DNA from 2 places in the Streptomyces sp. NBC_00569 genome. Region 2 is predicted to be linked to the other one. Evidence: riboswitches for the same ligand, from Rfam matches in the RefSeq annotation. Region 2 holds a riboswitch; the other holds the start of a gene.
What was found. Region 2 has a riboswitch for thiamine pyrophosphate ahead of OHO83_RS04635 (purine-cytosine permease family protein). Riboswitches for the same ligand answer to the same signal wherever they lie in the genome.
Positions count from the first base shown of each region.

Region 1: another riboswitch for thiamine pyrophosphate. It lies ahead of thiO (glycine oxidase ThiO); the one in region 2 lies ahead of OHO83_RS04635 (purine-cytosine permease family protein).

Region 1 covers NZ_CP107783.1:7,078,669-7,089,023, forward strand. The annotation lists gene OHO83_RS31790 (class II 3-deoxy-7-phosphoheptulonate synthase) at 1-615, shown strand, start outside; gene OHO83_RS31795 ((2Fe-2S)-binding protein) at 759-1,013, shown strand; gene bfr (bacterioferritin) at 1,053-1,532, opposite strand; gene OHO83_RS31805 (sulfite oxidase-like oxidoreductase) at 1,697-2,329, shown strand; gene OHO83_RS31810 (DUF4396 domain-containing protein) at 2,354-2,908, opposite strand; gene OHO83_RS31815 (deoxyribonuclease IV) at 2,989-3,864, opposite strand; gene pknB (Stk1 family PASTA domain-containing Ser/Thr kinase) at 3,899-5,845, opposite strand; gene OHO83_RS31825 (thiazole synthase) at 5,940-6,734, opposite strand; gene thiS (sulfur carrier protein ThiS) at 6,739-6,954, opposite strand; gene thiO (glycine oxidase ThiO) at 6,951-8,135, opposite strand; TPP riboswitch at 8,133-8,246, opposite strand; gene OHO83_RS31840 (hypothetical protein) at 8,307-8,651, shown strand; gene OHO83_RS31845 (NAD(P)/FAD-dependent oxidoreductase) at 8,768-10,003, shown strand; gene OHO83_RS31850 (Rv2175c family DNA-binding protein) at 10,079-10,355, shown strand, end outside.
Region 2 covers NZ_CP107783.1:985,556-995,910, forward strand. The annotation lists gene OHO83_RS04595 (SDR family NAD(P)-dependent oxidoreductase) at 1-691, opposite strand, end outside; gene OHO83_RS04600 (MaoC/PaaZ C-terminal domain-containing protein) at 718-1,110, opposite strand; gene OHO83_RS04605 (MaoC family dehydratase N-terminal domain-containing protein) at 1,110-1,565, opposite strand; gene OHO83_RS04610 (lipid-transfer protein) at 1,569-2,756, opposite strand; gene OHO83_RS04615 (MFS transporter) at 2,876-4,204, opposite strand; gene OHO83_RS04620 (TetR/AcrR family transcriptional regulator) at 4,436-5,626, shown strand; gene OHO83_RS04625 (hypothetical protein) at 5,704-5,874, shown strand; gene OHO83_RS04630 (nucleotidyltransferase domain-containing protein) at 5,871-6,365, shown strand; TPP riboswitch at 6,468-6,562, shown strand; gene OHO83_RS04635 (purine-cytosine permease family protein) at 6,555-7,994, shown strand; gene thiD (bifunctional hydroxymethylpyrimidine kinase/phosphomethylpyrimidine kinase) at 7,991-8,836, shown strand; gene OHO83_RS04645 (potassium channel family protein) at 8,937-10,355, shown strand, end outside.

The sequences.
Region 1 (10,355 bases), 6.1 Mb from region 2:
GCGCTGACCCGCGTGGACTCGCGTACGGGCAACCTGTACGACGTGTCGGGCCACATGGTGTGGATCGGTGAGCGCACCCGTCAGCTCGACGGCGCGCACATCGAGTTCGCCTCGAAGATCCGCAACCCGATCGGCATCAAGCTCGGCCCGACGACGACGGCCGAGGACGCGCTGCAGTACATCGAGCGCCTCGACCCGGACCGCGAGCCCGGCCGCCTGACCTTCATCGTCCGCATGGGCGCCGACAAGGTCCGCGACAAGCTCCCGGAGCTGGTCGAGAAGGTCACCGCCTCCGGCGCGACCGTCGCGTGGATCACCGACCCGATGCACGGCAACACGTACGAGGCGGCCTCGGGCCACAAGACCCGCCGCTTCGACGACGTGCTCGACGAGGTCAAGGGCTTCTTCGAGGTCCACAAGGGCCTCGGCACCCACCCGGGCGGCATCCACGTCGAGCTCACCGGTGACGACGTCACCGAGTGCGTGGGCGGCGGCGACGAGATCTTCGTCGACGATCTGCACCAGCGCTACGAGACGGCCTGCGACCCGCGCCTGAACCGCAGCCAGTCCCTCGACCTGGCGTTCCTGGTGGCGGAGATGTACCGCGACCAGTGATCTTGCAGCACATCGCCGTGGGGCGCGGATCACATCGATCCGCGCCCCACGGCACTTTTGTGCTCCGGACCCGGCGGGTAAGGTTAGGTTAGCCTCACCGTTCATTGGGGCGGGAGCAAGGAACCGGTCCTGATCGTTGGGAGGTGAACCGCGTGTACGTCTGCAGCTGCTTCGGTGTGACCGAGGACCAGGTCAAGAAGCAGGCGGACAGCGGTGCGTGCACCCCCCGCCAGATAGCGTCGGCCTGCAAGGCCGGCACGGACTGCGGCTCGTGCGTACGCCGCATCCAGGCGCTGCTCGGCCGTGGGAGCTGCCCGCGCCGCGAGCTGGTCGAGCAGGGAAGGCCCGCCCTGACGGCCGACCCGAACGCCCTCGTGGACCTTCCTGACGCCGCCTGAGGCTCCGCCCGGCCGAGCGTGGCCGCTCTAGCTGTCCGGCTAGCTGTCCGGCTGCTCGATCTGCTGGGCCAGATACAGCGCCTCACCGAGACTCTCGATCAGCTCCAGCTGCGTGTCGAGGTAGTCGATGTGGTGCTCTTCGTCCTCCAGGATGTCCTCGAAGATCCGCGCCGACGTCACATCGCCCTTGGCCCGCATGACGTCGATGCCGCGCTTGAGGCGGTCGATCGCCTCGACCTCGACCTGACGGTCGGCCTGGAACATCTCCGTGACGGTCTGCCCGACCCGTACGTGGAAGAGCCGCTGGTAGTTCGGCAGGGCATCGAGGAAGAGAATCCGCTCCGTCAGCCGGTCCGCGTGCTTCATCTCGTCGATGGACTCTGCGCGGGTGTACTTCGCGAGCTTGGTCCAACCGTTGTTGTCCTGGATCCGGTAGTGGAGCCAGTACTGGTTGATGGCCGTCAGCTCGCCCGTGAGCTGCTCGTTGAGGAATTCGATGACCTCGGGGTCGCCCTGCATCGCAGAGGCTCCTTCCACGTGATGGACTCGGCAGATTTCGCGCATCCTCGCACCGGCACCGAAAACCGTCCAGTAAGTGCACGCTTAGTAGGAGTTGCCCTTTTCGGAGGTGGCGGGGCTCTCGCTGGTCACGGCCACTGCCCGGGGTCTGTCAGGATGGAGGCATGGGTCAGCCGGTGGGTCGCGAGTCTGGGGGAGCAGTGCAGTCGGAGCTTCCACCGGGACAGCGTCTCCAGCGGGGCTGGCCGGTCACCCACTACGGCCCGGTTCCCAAGTTCCGCCCCGAACGCTGGGAGTTCAGGGTCTTCGGCGCCACCGCCGACGGGGACAAGCGCTGCTGGACCCACGAGGAGTTCTCCGCCCTGCCGTACGGCACGGTCGTGGCCGATCTGCACTGCGTCACCAAGTTCAGCATGCTCGGCGCGGAGTGGGGCGGCGTGCCGGCCGCGACGATTCTCGAGCTGGCGCCGCCCGCGCCCGCCGTCACCCATGTGATGGTCTGGGCCGAGTACGGGTTCAGCGCGAATCTCCGCCTCGAGGACTTCGCTGCCGACCGCACGATCTTCGCCACCCACAAGGACGGCGAACTCCTCACCGCGGAACACGGCTTCCCGCTTCGCCTCGTGGTGCCCCATCTGTACGCCTGGAAGGGCCCGAAGTGGGTCCGCGGCGTCGAGTACATGACGGCCGACCGCCGCGGCTTCTGGGAGGAGCGCGGCTATCACAACGTCGGCGACCCCTGGCGGGAGCAGCGCTACTCGTACCAGGAAGAGCCCGGGGACGGCCCCGAGCTCTGAGTCCTGGCGCTTTCGTACGGTCCGTCAGTGGTGGTACCGGTGCACCACCGCGTGGCCCTTGCCGCGGCCGATCATCCACTTGTTGACCGGCGTGGTCACCACGAAGGCGATGGCCAGTGAGACCGCAAGCGCGCCCCAGAACAGGCCGTCCGACAGATGGGCGTCCATCGCGTTCGGCCACAGCGCGATCACGCCGTTGTCGATCAGCTCCATGACGGCGATGGACAGGGTGTCCGCGGCGAGCGCGACCCGGAACGCGGTCCTGAAGTCGACGCCGGCCTTCAGGACGCTGCGCAGCGTGAGCGAGTAGCCGAAGAAGAACGCGAGCACGATCGCCAGGATCATCGTCGGCGTGTTGCCCCAGCCGAGCGCCGTGCCGATCACCATGCCGAGGACCTCGCCGATGGCGCATCCCGCGAGGCAGTGGAGGGTCGCCTGCGCGGCCATGGACCAGCTGACCTTGCCGAGGCCGTGCCCGGCGTGGGCGTGATCGGTGCGGGTGTGACCGGCGTGTTCGTGCTGCTCGTGGTCTGCGTGCTGGTCGTGCTGCTCGTGTCCGGCGTGCGTCTCGTGCTGCATGAGTTCCCCCAACGTCAGAGAGCGGTTCCTGTCGCTGACAAGAACCGTATACCCCCTGGGGGTATTCCTCAAGCGATCTCCTAGCCCTTCCGCAGCTCCTTCAGACGGGCCACGTCCGTCGCGTGGCCCGCCTTGCCGCCGGGGGTCTCGATGATCAGCGGCACGTTCTCGGTCGCCGGGTGGGCCATCAGCGCGCGGAACGGCTCGGCGCCGATGTGGCCGGAGCCGATGTTCTCGTGGCGGTCCTTGTGCGCCCCGGCGACGTCCTTGGAGTCGTTGGCGTGGATCAGCTTGAGGCGGCCCTCGCCCACGGTGTCCACCAGCAGGTCCAGGGTCTGGTTCATGCCGGCGGGGCCCGTCAGGTCGTGGCCCGCCGCGAAGATGTGGCACGTGTCCAGACAGACACCCAGCTTCGGATGCGCGTCCAGCGCGTCGAAGTACGGCCCGAAGTCCCAGGTCCGCGAGCACAGCGAAGAGCCCTGGCCCGCCGTCGACTCCAGGAGGAGGTACGGGTCGTCGTCATGGGTCAGCTCGTCGAGGAGCGGCAGCATCCGCTCACGCACCTGCGCGAGCGCCACCTCCCGCGCACGGCCGCCGGTCGCCGAACCCGTGTGCACGACGACGCCGAGCGCGCCTATCTCCCGGGCCCGGCGCAGCGAGTGCCGCAGCGACTCCACGGACTTCTCCACGGTCGCCTCGGTGTGCGAGCCGAAGTTGATCAGGTAGGGCGCGTGGACGTACGCCGGGATGTCCTCGGCGGCGCAGGCCGCGCGGAACGCCTCGTCCTGTTTCGGATTGCCGGGCGGCGTCGCCCAGCCGCGCGGGTTGGCGACGAAGACCTGGACGGTCTCGGCGCCGAGCTCGCGCGCGTACGAAAGCCCTACGGAGGCCAGGCCGCCGGCGACGGGGACATGGCCGCCGACCGGGTTACGGGATGCGGTGTCGGTGCTGCTCACCCGTCAAGGGTGGCACGCGCGCGTGGCCGTCCCGTCAGCGGATCTGGATGGTGATCGTCGACCCCTTCGGGGCCTTGTCACCGCCCTCCGTGGACTGCTTCTTCACGGTGTCGCCGAAAATGCCGAGCAGACCGCGGTCGTCCTCGACGTCGAAGCCGCGGGCCTCGAGCTTCTGGTGTGCGTCGTCGACGCTCATGCCCACGACGTCGGGGACCTCGACCATGACCGGGCCCTTGGAGATCGTCAGGGTGACCGTGTCCCCCTCGCCGAGCCGCTTGCCCTCGACGGGGGACTGCTCCGCGACACTGCCCTTGTCCTCGTCCGAGTACTTCCGCTCCGTGGAGATCTCGGCCTTCAGGCCCACGTCCTGCAGGTCGGCGATGGCGTCCTCCTCGGACTCGCCCGTCACGTCCGGGACGTCCACCACCCTGCCCCTGCTGACCACGAGCGCGATGGCCGAGCCGGCCTTGCGCGTGGTGCCGGACTCCGGGTCCGTGGCGATCACTGCCCCCTTGGGGACGTCCTCGTCGAACTCCTTGGTGACCATGCCGGGCTCCAGGCCCGCGCTCTTCAGCCGGCTCTCGGCCTTGCGGAGCGGCGTGCCCCGGAGGTCGGGGACCTTCACGGTCTCCGGTCCCAGGGACAACGTCAGATCCACCGCCCCGTGGTCCCGGATGCGGGTGCCCGCCTCGGGGTCGCTGGCGATCACGGTGCCGCGCTTCACGGTGTCGCTGTAAGAGCGCCTGACGTGCCCGAGGTCGAGACCGGCCTGGTCCAGACGCTCCCTGGCCTGCGTCTGCGTCTTGGCGAGCAGCGGAGGGACCTTCGTGAACTGGCCCGAGTTGATGTACCAGACGCCCGCGCCGAGGCCGAGGGCGAGCAGTACGGCGGCGACGGCCGCGAGCACACCGCGCCGCGGACGACGCCTCCGGGAAGGGGCGGGCGGCGGGGGCGGCGTCTCGAAGCGGCTTGTTCGGTTGAGCTCCGCCTGCGGGTTCTGGTCGTCGGCGGGCAGCGGGAGCTGTACGCCCCTGGTCCGCAGCGCACGAGGGATCACGCTCGTACGGTCGTCGGAGATGTCACGGTCCCCGAGGTCCTCGGGCCGTGCGGCCGGCGGCACCGCGTCGAGCTGCGCGTCCGTGAGGACGGCCCTGGCCGCCCTCACCTGGGCGAGCAGCGCCACCGCGTCGTACGGCCTGAGGTCGGGCGTGCGCGCGGTCGCCGAGGCGACGAGCGCGTCCAGCTCCGCGGGCAGGCCGGGAACGGACGCGGACGGGGGCGGCACGTCCTCGTTCAGGTGCTGGTAGAGGACCTGCGCGGGGGAGTCGCCGGAGTGCGGCTTGGCGCCCGTGAGTATCTCGTAGAGCACCACCCCGCACGCGTACACGTCGACGCGGGGGTCCGCGGTGCCGGACTCGATCTGCTCGGGGGCGAGGTAGGAGACGGTGCCGAGGACGGAGCCCGTCGTGTTCGTAACGGTGTCCACCGCCCGTACGAGGCCGAAGTCCGCCACCTTCACGCGGCCGTCGTCCCCTATGAGGACGTTCTCCGGCTTCATGTCGCGGTGCACGAATCCCGCGCGGTGCGCGGCGCCGAGCGCGGCGAGGACCGGCTCCAGGATGTCGAGCGCGGCGCGCGGCCGCAGCGCCCCGCGGTCCCTCAGGACGTCCCGCAGGGTGCAGCCCGCGACGTACTCCATCGCCAGATAGACGTACTGGCCGTCCGCGCCCTGGTCGAAGACCCCGACGACATTCGGGTGGGAGAGCCGGGCGACGGACTTGGCCTCGCGGATGAAGCGCTCGACGAACGAGACGTCGGCGGCGAGGGCCGGGTGCATCACCTTGAGCGCGAGCACACGGTCTAGGCGGGTGTCCACGGCCCTGTAGACCGTGGCCATCCCGCCGACCGCGATGCGTGCGTCGACGCGGTACCGGCCGTCGAGCACCTGCCCGACGAGAGGGTCCTGAAGGGTCGTGTCCACGCAGGTGAGTGTACGAGCCGCCGCCGACACCCGGCTCCGCAGTCGTGCGCGAGCGGCCGTACTGCAGCAGAGCTGTAACCGTGCCGTACGGCCCTCAGAACGCGGGCCGCTCCGGGTCGAGCCTGGCCATCCCGGACACGGGCGACGAGGCCTCGGCGAAGTGCCTGCGGGGAATCCGGCCCGCCCGGAACGCCAGCCGCCCCGCCTCGACCGCGTGCCGCATGCCCTCCGCCATCAGGGTCGGCTCCTGCGCGCGGGTGACCGCCGAGGCGAGCATCACACCGGCGCACCCCAGTTCCATCGCGAGCGCCGCGTCCGACGCCGTCCCGGCGCCCGCGTCCAGGATCACCGGCACGCGCGCGTGCTCGGTGATCAGCTGGAAGTTGTGCGGGTTGCGGATGCCGAGCCCGGAGCCGATGGGGGAGCCGAGCGGCATGACCGCCGCGCAGCCCACGTCCTCCAGCTTCCGCGCGAGCACCGGGTCGTCGTTCGTGTACGGCAGCACGGTGAAGCCGTCGTCGACGAGGATCTCCGCCGCGTCCAGGAGCTCGATCGGGTCGGGCAGCAGGGTGCGCTCGTCCGCGATGACCTCCAGCTTGACCAGGTCGGTGCCGAGCGCCTCGCGCGCGAGGCGGGCGGTCAGGACGGCCTCACCGGCGGTGAAACAGCCCGCCGTGTTCGGCAGCACCTGGATCCCCAGCTTCTCCAGCACGGAGAGCACGGAGCCCTGCACGCTCGCGTCCACGCGCCGCATCGCGACGGTCGTCAGCTCCGTGCCGGACGCGACGAGGGAGCGTTCCAGGACGTCGAGGCTGGGCGCCCCGCCCGTGCCCATGATCAGCCGGGACGAGAAGGACGTACCGCCGATGACCAAGGAGTCGTCAGCCATGGGTTCAGCCTCCCTGGACCGCGGTGAGGACCTCGACGCGGTCCCCGTCCGTGAGTGCGGTGACGGCCCACTGGGTGCGCGGGACGACGGTTTCGTTGAGTGCGGCGGCGACACCGGACGGCGCGCTGGTCAGTGCGGAGACGAGGGCGTCGAGCGTGGTGCCCGGGGCGACCTGGCGGCCCTCGCCGTTCACGGATACGTGGGTGACGGACACGGTCATACGGACTGCTCCACGGAGACGGGTGCGGGGACGGCGGCGAAGCGCCGCGGGGTGAAGGGGCGGGCCACTTCGGGGAGCTCGCCGGTGGCGAGCACGTGGGCCATGGAGTCGCCGGTGACCGGCGTGAGCAGCACGCCGTTGCGGTAGTGGCCGGTGGCGAGCAGCAGGCCCGGCAGTGCGCTAGGGCCGAGGATCGGGGCGTTGTCGGGGGAGCAGGGGCGCAGGCCCGCGCGGGTCTCCGTGAGCGGCAGCTCGGTGATGCCCGGCACCAGCTCGTGGGCGTCGCGCAGCAGCTCGTACACACCGCCGGCGGTGACCGTCGTGTCCCAGCCGAGCTCCTCGCTGGTGGCCCCGACGACGAGCTCGCCGTTGACCCGGGGCACCAGGTAGAGGTTGCCGCCGCGCACGACGGCGCGCACGGTGCGGCTCAGGAACGGCGCGTACACCTTCGGCACGGTCAGGCGCAGCACCTGCCCCTTCACCGGGCGCACCGGCGGCAGCACGTCGTCAGGGACCCCGGCGAGCCTGCCGCTGAGACTGCCGCCGGCGAGGACGACCTGGTCCGCTTCGAGCCCGGTGCCGTCGGCGAGGACCACGCCGCGCGCACCCTCGCGGACGACCGTCAGCCGCTCGGCCCACTGCCGGTGGAAGCGCACCCCGGCCAGCTCGCAGGCCGCGACAAGGGCCTTCGCGAGGCGTCTCGGGTCGATCTGGTGGTCACCGTCGACACGCAGGCCGCCCCGCACGGACGGGGCCAGCATCGGTTCGAGGCGCCGGCACTCACGGCCCGACAGCCACTCCGAGTCCAGGCCCGACTTGCGCTGCAGGGCGTGCAGTTCCCGAAGGTGCGCTCGGTCGTCCGAGTCGAGCGCGACGGCGAGCGTGCCGCACGCGCGGTAGCCGAGGTCGAGCCCGGTGGCCTCGGAGAGCTCGGCCGCGAACGCCGGATAGCGGCGCGCGGACTCCACGTTGAGGCCGAGGAGGGTCTGTTCGGCCTCTCCGTAGTGCAGTTCGGTGACGGCGGCCAGCATCCCGGCCGCCACCTGAGCGGCCCCGCCGCCCGGTTCGGGGTCCACGACAGCGGTGCGCAGCCCGCGCTGCGCGGCCCGCCACGCGGTGACGAGACCGATGATCCCGCCGCCCACGACCAGGACGTCGGAGCCTTCTGAAGTACGCGACATGGGCGTCCAGCCCCTCCCTTCGCCGGCATGACCCGGATCAGGTTCGTACGGTCGGAGGCCGTCCCAGCCTCCCTCTCAGCCCGGTACGTCCGGGCTCCCGCGAGTGCTTTACGGTGGTCACCCTAACCCCCTGAACCACTGCCCCGACGCCCAGTAAGGGAGCCCACCCGCATGGCCCGCTCGCTCGACGGACTCGTCCTCGCCCCGGTCGCCGACCAGGCTCCAGGTCAGGTGGGTACGCGGACCCGGTTCACGTACCACGAGGAGGACGGCCGGATCTGGGCCGAGTACGCGGGCGGGGACGTGGTGCGCGGCCACCTCGTGGGCACCCGCGAGGGCGACCGGGTCGACTTCAGGTACGTACAGCTGAAGACGGACGCGACGACCTCCTCCGGGCACTGTGTCTCGCTCGTCGTGGACCTTCCCGACGGGCGGGTGCGGCTGGACGAGACGTGGGAGTGGGAGTCGCAGGCGGGCAGCGGCACGAGCGTCGTCGAAGAGGTCCCCGGCGCCTGACGGCGCGGACGCGGGCGGCTGCACCGGTCAAACCGGCGGCCGGTGTGGAAGACGTCACGGGACCGGAGTGACGCGGCCCGCTGACTGACTGAACGTCAGGTGCATATGGTGATCCGGTGAGCGAGCAGACCCAGAACCAGGCACCGGTGCCCCAGGCAGGGCGGCACGTCGTCATCGTCGGCGCCGGGATGGCGGGGGTCCAGACCGCCGTGGCCCTGCGCGAACAGGGCTTCACCGGCGCCGTCACGCTGATCGGCGCCGAACCCCACCAGCCGTACGACCGGCCCCCGCTGTCCAAGGCCGTCCTCCTCGGCAAGGCCGAGGGTTCCGCCTTCGACGTCGACTTCGAAGCACTCGACATCACGCTCGAACTGGGCCGCGAGGTCACCGGCGTACGCCCCGCCGAGCACACCCTCGACACCGCCACCGGACCCGCCCCCTACGACGTCCTCGTCCTCGCGACCGGCGCCGAACCCGTCAGGCTGCCCGGCACGGAGGCCATCCCCGGTGTCCATCTGCTGCGCACGCTCGACGACGCCGAACGCCTGCGCCCCGTCCTCGCCGCGCAGCGCGACATCGTCGTCGTGGGCGCGGGCTGGATCGGCGCCGAGTTCGCCACCGCGGCCCGTGAGGCGGGATGCGCGGTCACCGTCGTCGAGGCGGCCGAGCGGCCGCTCGCCGGGGCGCTGCCCGAGGAGGTCGCCGCCCCCATGGCCGCCTGGTACGCGGACGCCGGGGCGGAACTGCGCACCCACGCGCGCGTGGAGCACATCGAACCCGGTGCCGTCCTCCTCGACGACGGCACCCGGGTGCCCGCCGGAGCGGTGGTCGTCGGCATCGGGGCCCGCCCCGCCACCGGCTGGCTCACCGGCTCCGGCATCACCCTCGGCGTCCACCGCGAGGTCGTGGCGGACGACGGCCTGCGCACCTCCGAGCCCGATGTGTACGCAGTCGGTGACTGCTCGTCCTTCCCTTCCGGCCGGTACGGCGAGCGCCTGATGGTCCACCACTGGGACAACGCCCTCCAGGGCCCCCGCACGGTCGCCGCCAACATCATCGGCGAGACCCCGGCGACGTACGACCCCGTGCCGTACTTCTGGTCGGAGCAGTTCGGCCGCTTCGTGCAGTACGCCGGACATCACGCGGCCGCCGACACCACCGTGTGGCGCGGCGACCCGCAGGGCGCGTCCTGGAGCGTGTGCTGGCTGCGCGAGAGCCGTCTCGTCGGCGTCCTCGCCGTGGGCCGCCCGCGCGACCTGGCACAGGGGCGCAAGCTCATCGAGTCGGGCGTCCCGCTGGACCCGCAGGTCATCAGCGATCCGGCCCGTCCCCTGAAGGCCGCCGTCTTGTAACCGCCCCCCGCGCGGGCGGGGGCCTTTTGCGCGGTCGCGTTTCCCACTGTCAGTCCGGGATGGCAGGCTTGTCCTGTGACCGAGATTGACGCAAAGATCGATGCTCTCGTCCCCGAGTGGCTCACCCTTCCCGACATCGCCGAGCAGTTCGGCGTGGAGGTGACGCGTGTGCGGCAGCTGGTGAAGGAAGGCCAGGTGATCGCCGTACGCCGCGGTGAGAACAGGGCGCTGCACGTGCCCGCCGCCTTCATCGACGGCGACAAGGTCGTCAAGGGCCTCACCGGGACGCTGACCCTGCTCAGGGACGACGGCTTCAACGACGAAGAGATGCTCGAATGGCTCTTCACCCCCG
Region 2 (10,355 bases):
AGGGGTTGGTGCGCGAGACGGCCGCGGCGATCTGCGGGCTGACACCGACCTTGATCCTGCGACCCTCGACCTCGACGAACGACTCGTCGTCCGCGGTCGCCTCGGTCATACGGGTCAGGAAGAAGCCGTACGCGACGGCGTTGACGTTGACCTTGTAGCGGCCCCACTCCTTGGCCATGGTCTTGGTCAGGCCGATAACGCCGGCCTTGGCGGAGGAGTAGTTGGCCTGGCCCGGGTTGCCGTACTGACCGGACACCGACGAGACGTTGACGACCTTGCGGTGGTAGTCGGTCGGGTTGGCCTTGATGTACGGCTGTGCGGCGCGCAGGATCCGGAACGGCGCCTTGAGGTGCACGTCGAGGATGGCGTCCCACTGCTCGTCCGTCATCTTCTGGATGACGGTGTCCCAGGTGTAGCCGGCGTTGTTGACGATGATGTCGAGGCCGCCGAACGTGTCGACGGCGGTGTTCACGAAGCGCTCGGCGAAGTCATCCTCGACGACGGAGCCGACACAGGCCACGGCCTTGCCGCCGGCGGCGACGATGTCGACGACGGTCTCCTCAGCGGGCTCCTTGTCCAGGTCGTTGACGACGACGCTCGCGCCCTCGGAGGCGAGCTTGAGCGCGACCTCGCGGCCGATGCCGCGGCCCGAGCCGGAGACGACGGCGACCTTGCCGTCCAGGGTTCCCATGATGTTCTACGTCCTTACGGTGTAGGTCAGTTGGCGGCGGTGACGACGGCGGAACCCTCGAGGGTCACGGTGCCTTCGGGCAGTGTGACGGTGAGGTCCAGGTGCGCGAGGCCGTCCTCGACCCGGGTGACGACGCCCTTGCAGACCGGGGTCGCGTTGACGGGCGTGATCGCGCAGAACCGCACCGCGAAGGTGCGGATGCGTTCCTGCGGGACCCAGTCGGTGAGCAGCCGGCCCAGGTAGGCCATGGAGAGCATCCCGTGCGCGAAGACGTCGGGGATGCCGACGGTCGCGCAGGCGTCGGTGTCGATGTGTACGGGGTTGTGGTCGCCCGACGCGCCCGCGTACAGCGCCAGGGCGGTGCGGGTGATCTTCGGCGCCTGGAGGGTGAGCGAGTCGCCCGTGCTGAGGGTGGTCATCACTTGGCCGCCTTCGGGTCGCGCACCACGATGGTGCCGGTGAGCGTGGCGATGGGCTCGCCGTCGCGGGTCACGTGGGTGTCGCGCACGATGAACTCGAGCGCGCCGCCCTTCTTCGCGTACACGTCCTTGACCTCGGTCGAGAAGGTCAGGGTGTCGCCCGCGTAGGCCTGCGCGTGGTACGTGAACTGCTGGCCGCCATGGAGCACCGTGCGGACGTCGACGCCGAGGTCTGTGAGGAACTTTCCGCGGTCGGGGTTGTCCATCTCCAGGCAGAACAGGAAGGTCGGCGGGACCGGCAGATCGCGGTGGCCCGCGGCCTCTGCGGCGGCCAGGTCGGCGTGGACCGCCTCCGTCTGCCCGGTGGCCTGCGCGAAGAAGCGGAGCCGGCCGCGCTCGGCCCGGGTGGAGAACTCGGGGGTGCGGCTGCCGATGATGGCGGGATCGATGGCCATGGTTCAGGACACCTTCTCGAAGAGCGTGACGACACCGGCGGTGCCGAGTCCGAGGTTGTGCTGGAGGCCGAGCGTGGCGCCCTCGACCTGGCGGGCCCCCGCGTCGCCGCGCAGCTGCCAGGTGATCTCGGCGGTCTGCGCGAGGCCGGTGGCGCCGAGCGGGTGGCCCTTGGAGAGCAGTCCGCCGGAGGGGTTGGTGACGACGCGGCCACCGTAGGTGTTGTCGCCGTCGAGGATGAACTTCTCGGCGCCGCCCTCGTCGCACAGGCCGAGCCCCTCGTAGGTGAGGACCTCGTTCACGGTGAAGCAGTCGTGCAGTTCGACGACCTTGATGTCGCGCGGGTCGACACCGGCCTGCTCGTAGACCTCGGTGGCGGCGGCCCGTGTCACGTCGGTGCCGACCAGCGCCATGGCGCTCTTCTTGTCGAAGAGGTCGGACGCGTCCGACTGGAGCGCCTGCGCTGCGACGGCGACCTTCGGGGAGAGGCCGTGCCTGCGGGCGAAGTCCTCGGAGCAGACGATCGCGGCGGCGGCGCCGCAGGTGGGCGGGCAGCACTGCAGTCGCGTCAGCGGACCGGCGATCCGCTGGGCGCCGAGCACGTCGACCAGCGTGATCGGGTCGCGGAACACGGCGTACGGGTTGTTCGCGGCGTGGGCGCGCGCCTTGACCGAGACGCGGGCGAAGGTCTCCGGAGCCATCCCGTACGTCTCCATGTACTCGACGCCCGCGGCGGCGAAGCACTGGGGCGTCATCGGGAGCGCCGGGTCGATCGGGTGGATGTCCTTGAGGACGGCGGAGAAGTCGGTCAGCGGGTTGGGGCGGTCGGTCCACTTGGCGCCGAGCGCGCCGGGTGGCATCTGCTCGAAGCCGACGACGAGCGCGCACTCGACGGCGCCGCTCTCGACGGCCTGGCGTGCGAGCCAGAGGGCCGAGGAGCCGGAGGCGCAGTTGTTGTTGACGTTGAGGACCGGGATCTTGGTCATCCCGAACCGGTAGACCACGCGCTGGCCGCAGGTGGAGTCGCCGTAGACGTATCCGGCGTACACCTGCTGGATCTTGTCGTACGGCAGTCCGGAGTCGGCGAGCACGGCCGCGACCGCGCCCGCGCCCATCTCGTCGTACGTCTTGGCTGCGCTGGGCTTGGCGAACGGGACCATGCCCACCCCGGCCACCAGCACTCTGCGACCCATGCGACCCTCCAGTCAGTGAGTTATTGCAGATTCACTTTCTTGCCCGTTTGGCCAGGTGTCAAGGTATCTCTTGATGAGAGTGATGGTTTTCAATGCATAGCGGCGGGTGCGGCGGACGGTCAGGACTCCGCCGCCAGGCGCGCCGCGTCGCGGTCGGGGTCGACGAGGAGGAGCGCGGCCACGGCCCCGATGAGCATCGTGACGCCCAGGACCAGGAAGCCGTCCCCGTAACCGGACGCGGCGGACTTTCCGGCGTCGACGAGCCGGCCGATCACCAGCGGCGCGACGACGCCGCCGAGGCTGTAGACACCGGTGACGATCCCGAACACGGTGCTCCGCTGCCGGGCCGGCGCGACATCGGCGAGCCCGGCGAAGGCGACGCCGTATCCAGCGGAGTTCAGACAGGCGCCGATCACGAGCAGCGTCATCTGCGGCACACCGCGGTCCAGGGAGGAGAAGGCGACGGTGCACACCCCGGAGGCGAGGACCATGGCCGCGGGCAGCACCCCGCGGGTGACGCGGTTTCCGACACCCCTCTTGGTCAGGGCGCTGGAGAGCACCCCGACGAGGATGACTGCGACCGCGGCCCCCAGGAAGGGCAGAACGACCAACTTGCCCGCGGTGGTGGCGTCATAGCCGAGGCCCTCGCGCAGATAGAGCGGCAGCCAGCTCACGCCGACGGAGGTGTTGGCGTACGCGACGAAGAACAGCAGCGCCATGCCGATGAGGGTGCCGGTGGAAAACAGGCGCCGCAGCGGCACCCGCTCCGGCAGGACCGACGCCTTCGGCGCTTCCCCGCCATGACCATGCGCGGCGCCCTCGGGCCCGGAGCTGCCGCCCAGCAGCCACAGCACCGCGAACACTGCACCGAAGGCCGCGAGGACCCCGAAAGCCGCATGCCAGGAGTGCGACTCGATAACCCAGGTCAGCACTGGGGCGGCGATCAGCGGGCCGACACCGGCGCCGGCGATGACGATCGAGCTGGGCACGCTGCGCCGGTGCGCGGGGAACCACGAGTGCGCCACCTGCATCGCAAGCGCGACGGTCGGCCCCTCCGCGAAGCCGAGCAGCGCCCGGCAGGCGACGATCACGGTGAAGCCGACCTGCCCGGCCATGGGGGCGAGGCTGAGCGCCCACAGCGCGGCGATCCCGGCGAGCAGCCAGCGCGCCCGCACCCTGCCCCCGAGCCAGCCACCGAGCACGGAGCCGACGGCGAAGAACCAGAAGAAGCTGCTCTGGATGACCCCGAACTGCACACTGTCCAGGCCCAGTTCATTCTTCATGCCCACGCCGGACAGGCCCACGACGACCTTGTCCGCGAAGTTCACGAGCATCAGACAGACCAACAGCGCGAGGACGAACCACGCCCTGCGCCGCACCACCGACCCCTGCGCTCCCGAGTCACTCCCCGCGGCGGATCCCGGCACTTCTCTCTGACCGACGACCATGGCGGCCCTCCCTGTTCCCCTGGGCTGATGTGAGCAGGAAGTGAAACATCTCTAACCACGGCACACAATGGATCGCGTGAAGAATGCCGCTGGATGCGGTGCCCAGTGAAGCAACGAGTGATTTTGTTCTAACGTGACGCCACGTCCCTCGCATGGTGATCACCGGGAGGCCGGAATGTTGTACCTTTGCCGGAGACAGGCGACGGCGAGGGGCGAACGGGGCGATCTGGGATGCAGACGGAAGCGTCGGGGCGGACGACCGCGCGCAGACCCCCGGACCGCAAGGCACGGATCGTCGCCGCGGCGGCCCGACTGTTCCGCGAGCGCGGCTACCACAACGTGTCGGTGGCCGACGTGGCGGCCGAGGTCGGCATCACCGCCCCGGCCCTCTACCGGCACTTCCGCGGCAAGCCCGATCTACTGCTCCACGTCGTGGACGCCACGGTCAACGCGATCTCGGAGTCCCTCGCGGCGGCCCCGGACCTGGACACCTATCTCCGCACGACGGCGAACGAGACCCTGGACCGGCGCGGTTCGGCCGTGCTGTGGCAGCGCGAGGCCAGGCACCTGCCGGAGGACCGCCGCAAGGAACAGAAGCGCGCACTCAACGACGTCGCCGACCGGATCGCCGGCCTGATCGGCGACGAGCGCCCCGGCCTCGACGAGGCCGACCGGCAACTCCTCGCCTGGGCCGTCCTCGCGGTCTTCGGATCCATCTCCTGGCACCGCACGTCACTGCCGCGCCGCCGGTTCGAGGAGCTCCTTTACCGGCTCGCGTACGCCGTCGCGCACAGCCCGCTAGGCGCGAGCGCCGATGCCCAGGAGGGGCCCTCGGCGGGCGGATACGCCGGCCTCGCGGTGTCCCGCCGCGAGGAGATCCTCGTCGAGGCGATCCGCCTCTTCGACGAGCGGGGCTTCCAGTCCGTGAGCACCGACGACATCGGCGAGGCCGCCGGAGCTACGGGCCCCAGCATCTACAAGCACTTCCCGACCAAGACCGATCTGCTCGTGGCCGCAGTGATGCGCGGCGGCGAGCAGCGGCGCGCGGGCACGGCACAAGCACTCGCCACGTCCGGCACCTCGCGCCAGACCCTCGACCGGCTGCTGCGCTCGTACATCGAATTCGCCCTGAACCAGAGCCATTTGATCGGTCTGCTGATCGGCGAACTGGACCAGCTCCCCGACAAGGAGCGCAAGGCGGCCCGACAGAATCAGCGGGAGTACCTGGCGCTGTGGGTGCGGCTGCTCGACGAGGTGCGCCCCGGACTCGAGACCGCCGAGGCCAGGATCATCGTCACCGCGGTGCTCACGGTCATCGACAACGCGGCCCGCACGGGAACCGCGGGCGACCGCTCGGACCTCGCCGACCGCCTCGCCGAACTCGGCACCGCCCTGCTCCTGAGCGAGAACCCCTCCGCGTAGGTCTGCGCCTGCCGCCGCCCCGGACACCGGCCGTTATGGGCTTGCCGACCGGCCCGCCGATCGCGAGACTCCCGCCCATGCCCTCTTCGGCGCGCGATCTGACGCTCGATGACATGGCCGAGGAGTGCGGGGCCACGTGGGTGGGGTGCGGCGTCATCGTCGACCAACTCGCCTCGGGCGCCGGGCCGCTGGGAGACCTGCGCGCGCTGCCGGCCACAGAAGACCTGCGCCCTTCGGACGCCAAATGATCGGTGTCGAGGGCGTGTTGGGCATTTCGGCCGCACTGCGGCGGGCGGACGTCGACGTGTGGATCGGTGGGGGCTGGGGCATCGACGCGCTCGTCGGCGAGCAGACCCGTGCGCACAGTGACCTGGATCTGATGCACCGGCAGGAGCAGGAGCCCCGCGTCGTCGCCGCCCTGGCCGGCGAGGGTTTCGCCGAGACCCTCGACGTGCGGCCGGTGCGCTTCGTGCTCTCGGCTCCCGACGGCCGCGACATCGATCTGCACCCACTGGCCTTCGCGCCGGACGGATCTGCCGTCCAGTCCTCCCTCGATCCGCGAAGCCCGTTCGTCTACCCGGCCGCATGCTTCGTGACCGGCACCATCGGCGGAGTCACCGTGCCGTGTCTGTCGGCACAGCGGCAGGTCGACTTCCATCAAGGGTACGAACCTCGTGAACAGGACCTTCACGACATGGCACTTCTGCGCGGCGCCTTCGGCATCACCACGCACTTCTGAGCCCTCGCTTGTGAGCCCCACTCCCGCTGGGACACGTCTCCGGCGGATGGGGTCACCGCCCCCTGCTGTGCCTCCCGGGACAGGGAAGCTACCCTTGCCGACGTACCGGACACGGGGTGCCCCGCACGAGGGCTGAGATCACACCCGTCGAACCTGAACCAGTTAGCACTGGCGGAGGGATGTCAGCCAATGTCGTTGCCCCATGCCCCGAGCAGCACCGGGACCACCGGACCGCGCTCCGTCTTCGACGGACGGATGCCCGCCGCGCCCGGTGACCTGCGGGTCGAGGCGCGCGGGATCGCGCCGGTCCCCGAGAGCCACCGCTACGGCGGCGCCGGGCGCCTGTTCACCGTGTGGTTCGCCCCGAACCTGACCATGACCGGTGTCTTCACCGGCACCGTCGGCATCGCACTCGGCCTGGACTTCGCCACCGCGCTGGCCGCCGTCGTCATCGGCACCCTCGTCGGCGCCGTGCCCACCGCATATCTCGGTACGTGGGGCAGCGCGACCGGCGCGGGACAGCTTCCGCTGGCGCGGCTCGCGTTCGGCCGGGCCGTCGCGGTGCCCGGCGCCCTGCAGTGGCTGTCGTCGGTCGCCTGGGACGCGCTGATCGGCCTGTTCGGCGGTGACGCGCTCGCCCGGCTGTGCGGCTGGCCCTTCTGGGTCGGCGTGCTCGTGATGATGCTGGCGCAGGGCGCGCTCGGCGTGCTCGGCTACGAGGCCGTCCACCGGCTCCAGAAGCTGATGACCTTCGTACTGGCCGCCGCGTTCGTGGTCCTGGCCGTCAAGCTCCTCGACGGTGTCCATCCGGTCACCACCGGGGCCGCGCACGGGGCCGACCAGGCCGGCGCGTTCGTCCTCACCAGCACCATCGCGCTCAGCCTGTCGCTGTCCTGGGCCCCCTACGCCAGCGACTTCAGCCGCTATCTTCCGGCCGCCACATCCCGTAAGCGCATGTTCTGGTTCACGCTCCTCGGCGTCACCGTCTCCTTCGTCGCCGTCCAGGCGCTCGGGCTGTGGGGCGCCTCCGTGTTCACCGACCAGACCGCGCGCGGGGTCGACGAGCTGCTCGGCGGGGGCGTTCTCGGCTCCTTCGGGCTGCTCGCCGTGGCGCTCGCGGCCCTGTGCAGCAACGCCATGAACGACTACAGCGGCTCGCTGGCCCTGCAGACGATCGGTGTGCGGGTACCGCGGCCGCTCGCGGCGGCGCTCGCCGCGGTGCTCGGCTTCCCGCTGGTGCTGTGGATGCACGCCGCCGACACCGCGGCACGCTTCCAGAACGTCCTGCTGTTCGTCGGCTACTGGATCCCCGGCTTCGTCGCGGTCGTGGCCGTCGACTGGTTGGCACGCGCCAGGGCCCGGGGCGGCGCGCCGGTCGACCTGGCCGCCGAGAGCGCCCGGCCGCAGCCCTGGTGGCCCGGGCTCCTCGCCTTCGTCGCCGCCTTCGCCGCCGCGGTCCCGTTCATGGACAGCGGCCTGTACGTGGGCCCGGTCGCGAAAGCCCTGCACGGCGCCGACCTCGCGTACTACGTGGCCTTCGTCGCCGCACTCGTCGTGTACGCGCCCCTCAGGCTGCGCCGCCCGACCGCTGACACCCGCACCACACAGCACCAGGAGGCCCGCCCATGACCGCGATCGCGAGCACCGGACGCGTCGCGCCGCCCCGCGTCCTGACCGTCGCAGGTTCGGACTCGGGCGGTGGCGCCGGGATCCAGGCCGACCTCAAGACGATGCTGGCGCTCGGCGCCCACGGCATGAGCGTCCTGACGGCCGTCACCGCGCAGAACTCCCTGGGGGTCCAGGGAGCGTGGGAACTCCCCGTCGACGCGGTGCGCACGCAGTACCGCAGCGTCGTGGACGACATCGGCGTCCAGGCGGTCAAGACCGGGATGCTCTCGTCGCCGGTGCTCGTCGAGACGGTGGCCGAACTGCTCGCCGGTACGGACGCCCCCGTGGTCGTGGACCCGGTGAGCGTCTCCAAGCACGGCGACCCGCTGCTCGCCGAGGACGCCCTGGACGCGGTGCGCACCAAGCTGCTGCCGGTCGCGACGGTGGCCACGCCGAACCTGGACGAGGTGGCACAGCTGACCGGCCTCGCCGTCACGGACGACGACGGCATGCGCCGGGCCGCGGCGCGGCTCCTGTCGTTCGGGCCGCGCTGGGTGGTCGTCAAGGGCGGCCACCTGCCCGGGGCGGCCGTGGACCTGCTCACCGACGGCTCGGAGGAGCACTGGCTGCGTGCTCCCCGCCACGACAACCGGCACACGCACGGCACCGGCTGCACCCTGGCATCGGCCGTCGCCGTGGGTCTCGCCCACGGCCTGCCCGTGCCGGAGTCCGTCCGTCTGGCGAAGGAGTACGTCACGGGGGCGATCGCCGCCGGGTTCGCACTGGGGTCGGGCATCGGCCCGGTCGACCACGGGTGGCGGCTGCCGGGCGACCGGACCGAGGCCGCGGGGCGCACGGACTGAGAGCCGCCGGGAAGCCACCTGACGCTCGCGCAACACGCCCACCTGCACACAATCAGGGCCCGATGTGCGTTCCGGTGCTCCCGTCCACTTGACTGTTGCCATGACCACCCTGCCCCGCCAGCCTCAACAGGCCCCGCCGACCGGCCACATGATCGTGTGCGGTGGTGACGCGCTCGCCGAGCGGCTCGCCGCCGAACTGCGCGCCGTCTACGGCGAGCGGGTCACGGTCGTCGTGCCCTCCGTCCGCGTCGCGAGACAGGGCACCGGTCCCGCCGGACGGGCGCGGGCGGCCACCCTGTTCTCGCGGATGCAGGCGGTCGTGAACCGTACGGTGTCCGCCGCGGCCGACGACGGCGTGCCGCCGCCACGCGTCCTGGAGGCACCGGAACTCGACGAGGAGGCGCTGGCCGAGGCCGGCGTGGCCGAGGCCGCCGCGCTGGCCCTCGTCCACGGCGACGACGAGACCAACATCCGGGCCGCCCTGGCCGCCCGCCGTCTCAACCCCCAGCTGCGCCTGGTCATCCGGCTCTACAACCGCAAGCTCGGCCAGCACCTGGAACACCTCCTCGACCAGGCAGCCGCCCTCTCCGCCCCCGGCGTCGACCCCGAGGCCCTGGACACCACGACGACCGTCCTGTCCGACGCCGACACCGCGGCACCGGCGCTCGCGGCCACCGCCGTCGCCGGCACCAGCAAGGTCGTCCAGGCCGACGGGCTCCTGCTGCGCGCCGTGGAGCGCACCCCGCCGGGCCGGGGCGAGGTCGCCGACCCCGGCCTGTGCACCCTCGCCCTGCTGTCCGCCACCGCCAACGACCCGGCGGGCGCCGAGGGTTCGGACATGGGCGGCGCGGAGGGCCCTCTGCTGCTGCCCGACGAACGCACGGTCGCCGCGGCCACCGGGCGCGGCACGGTGGTCCTGGAAGCCGTCTCCCCCACGGTGGCCGCACCCAACGGCCGCACGACCAGCCGCCGTATGCCCCTCAGCTCGCTGTTCTCGCGCCGGCTGCGCTGGTCCCTCGCCGGACTCGTCACGAGCGTCCTCGGCCTGGCCGTGGCGTCCTGGGCCACCACCGGCGACCACCCGCTGCACGCCGGATACCTCACGCTCCTCGACCTGTTCGCCATCGACGACCCGGCGATCGGGGAGCCGCTCGCCCGCCAGCTCCTCCAACTCCTCACGGGGCTCGCCGGACTGCTCCTCCTGCCCGTACTCCTCGCGGCCGTGCTCGAAGCCCTCGGCACCTTCCGGACGGCGTCTGCCCTGCGCCGCCCGCCGCGCGGCCTGTCCGGCCACGTCGTCCTGCTCGGCCTCGGCAAGATCGGGACCCGCGTCCTGGCCCGCCTGCGTGAACTCGGCATCCCCGTCGTGTGCGTGGAGGAGGACCCCGAGGCGCGCGGCGTCGCCCTCGCCCGCCGCCTGCGCGTACCGACCGTCATCGGTGACGTCACCCAGGAAGGCGTCCTGGAAGCGGCCAAGGTGCACCGCGCCCACGCCCTGCTCGCCCTCACCAGCAGCGAC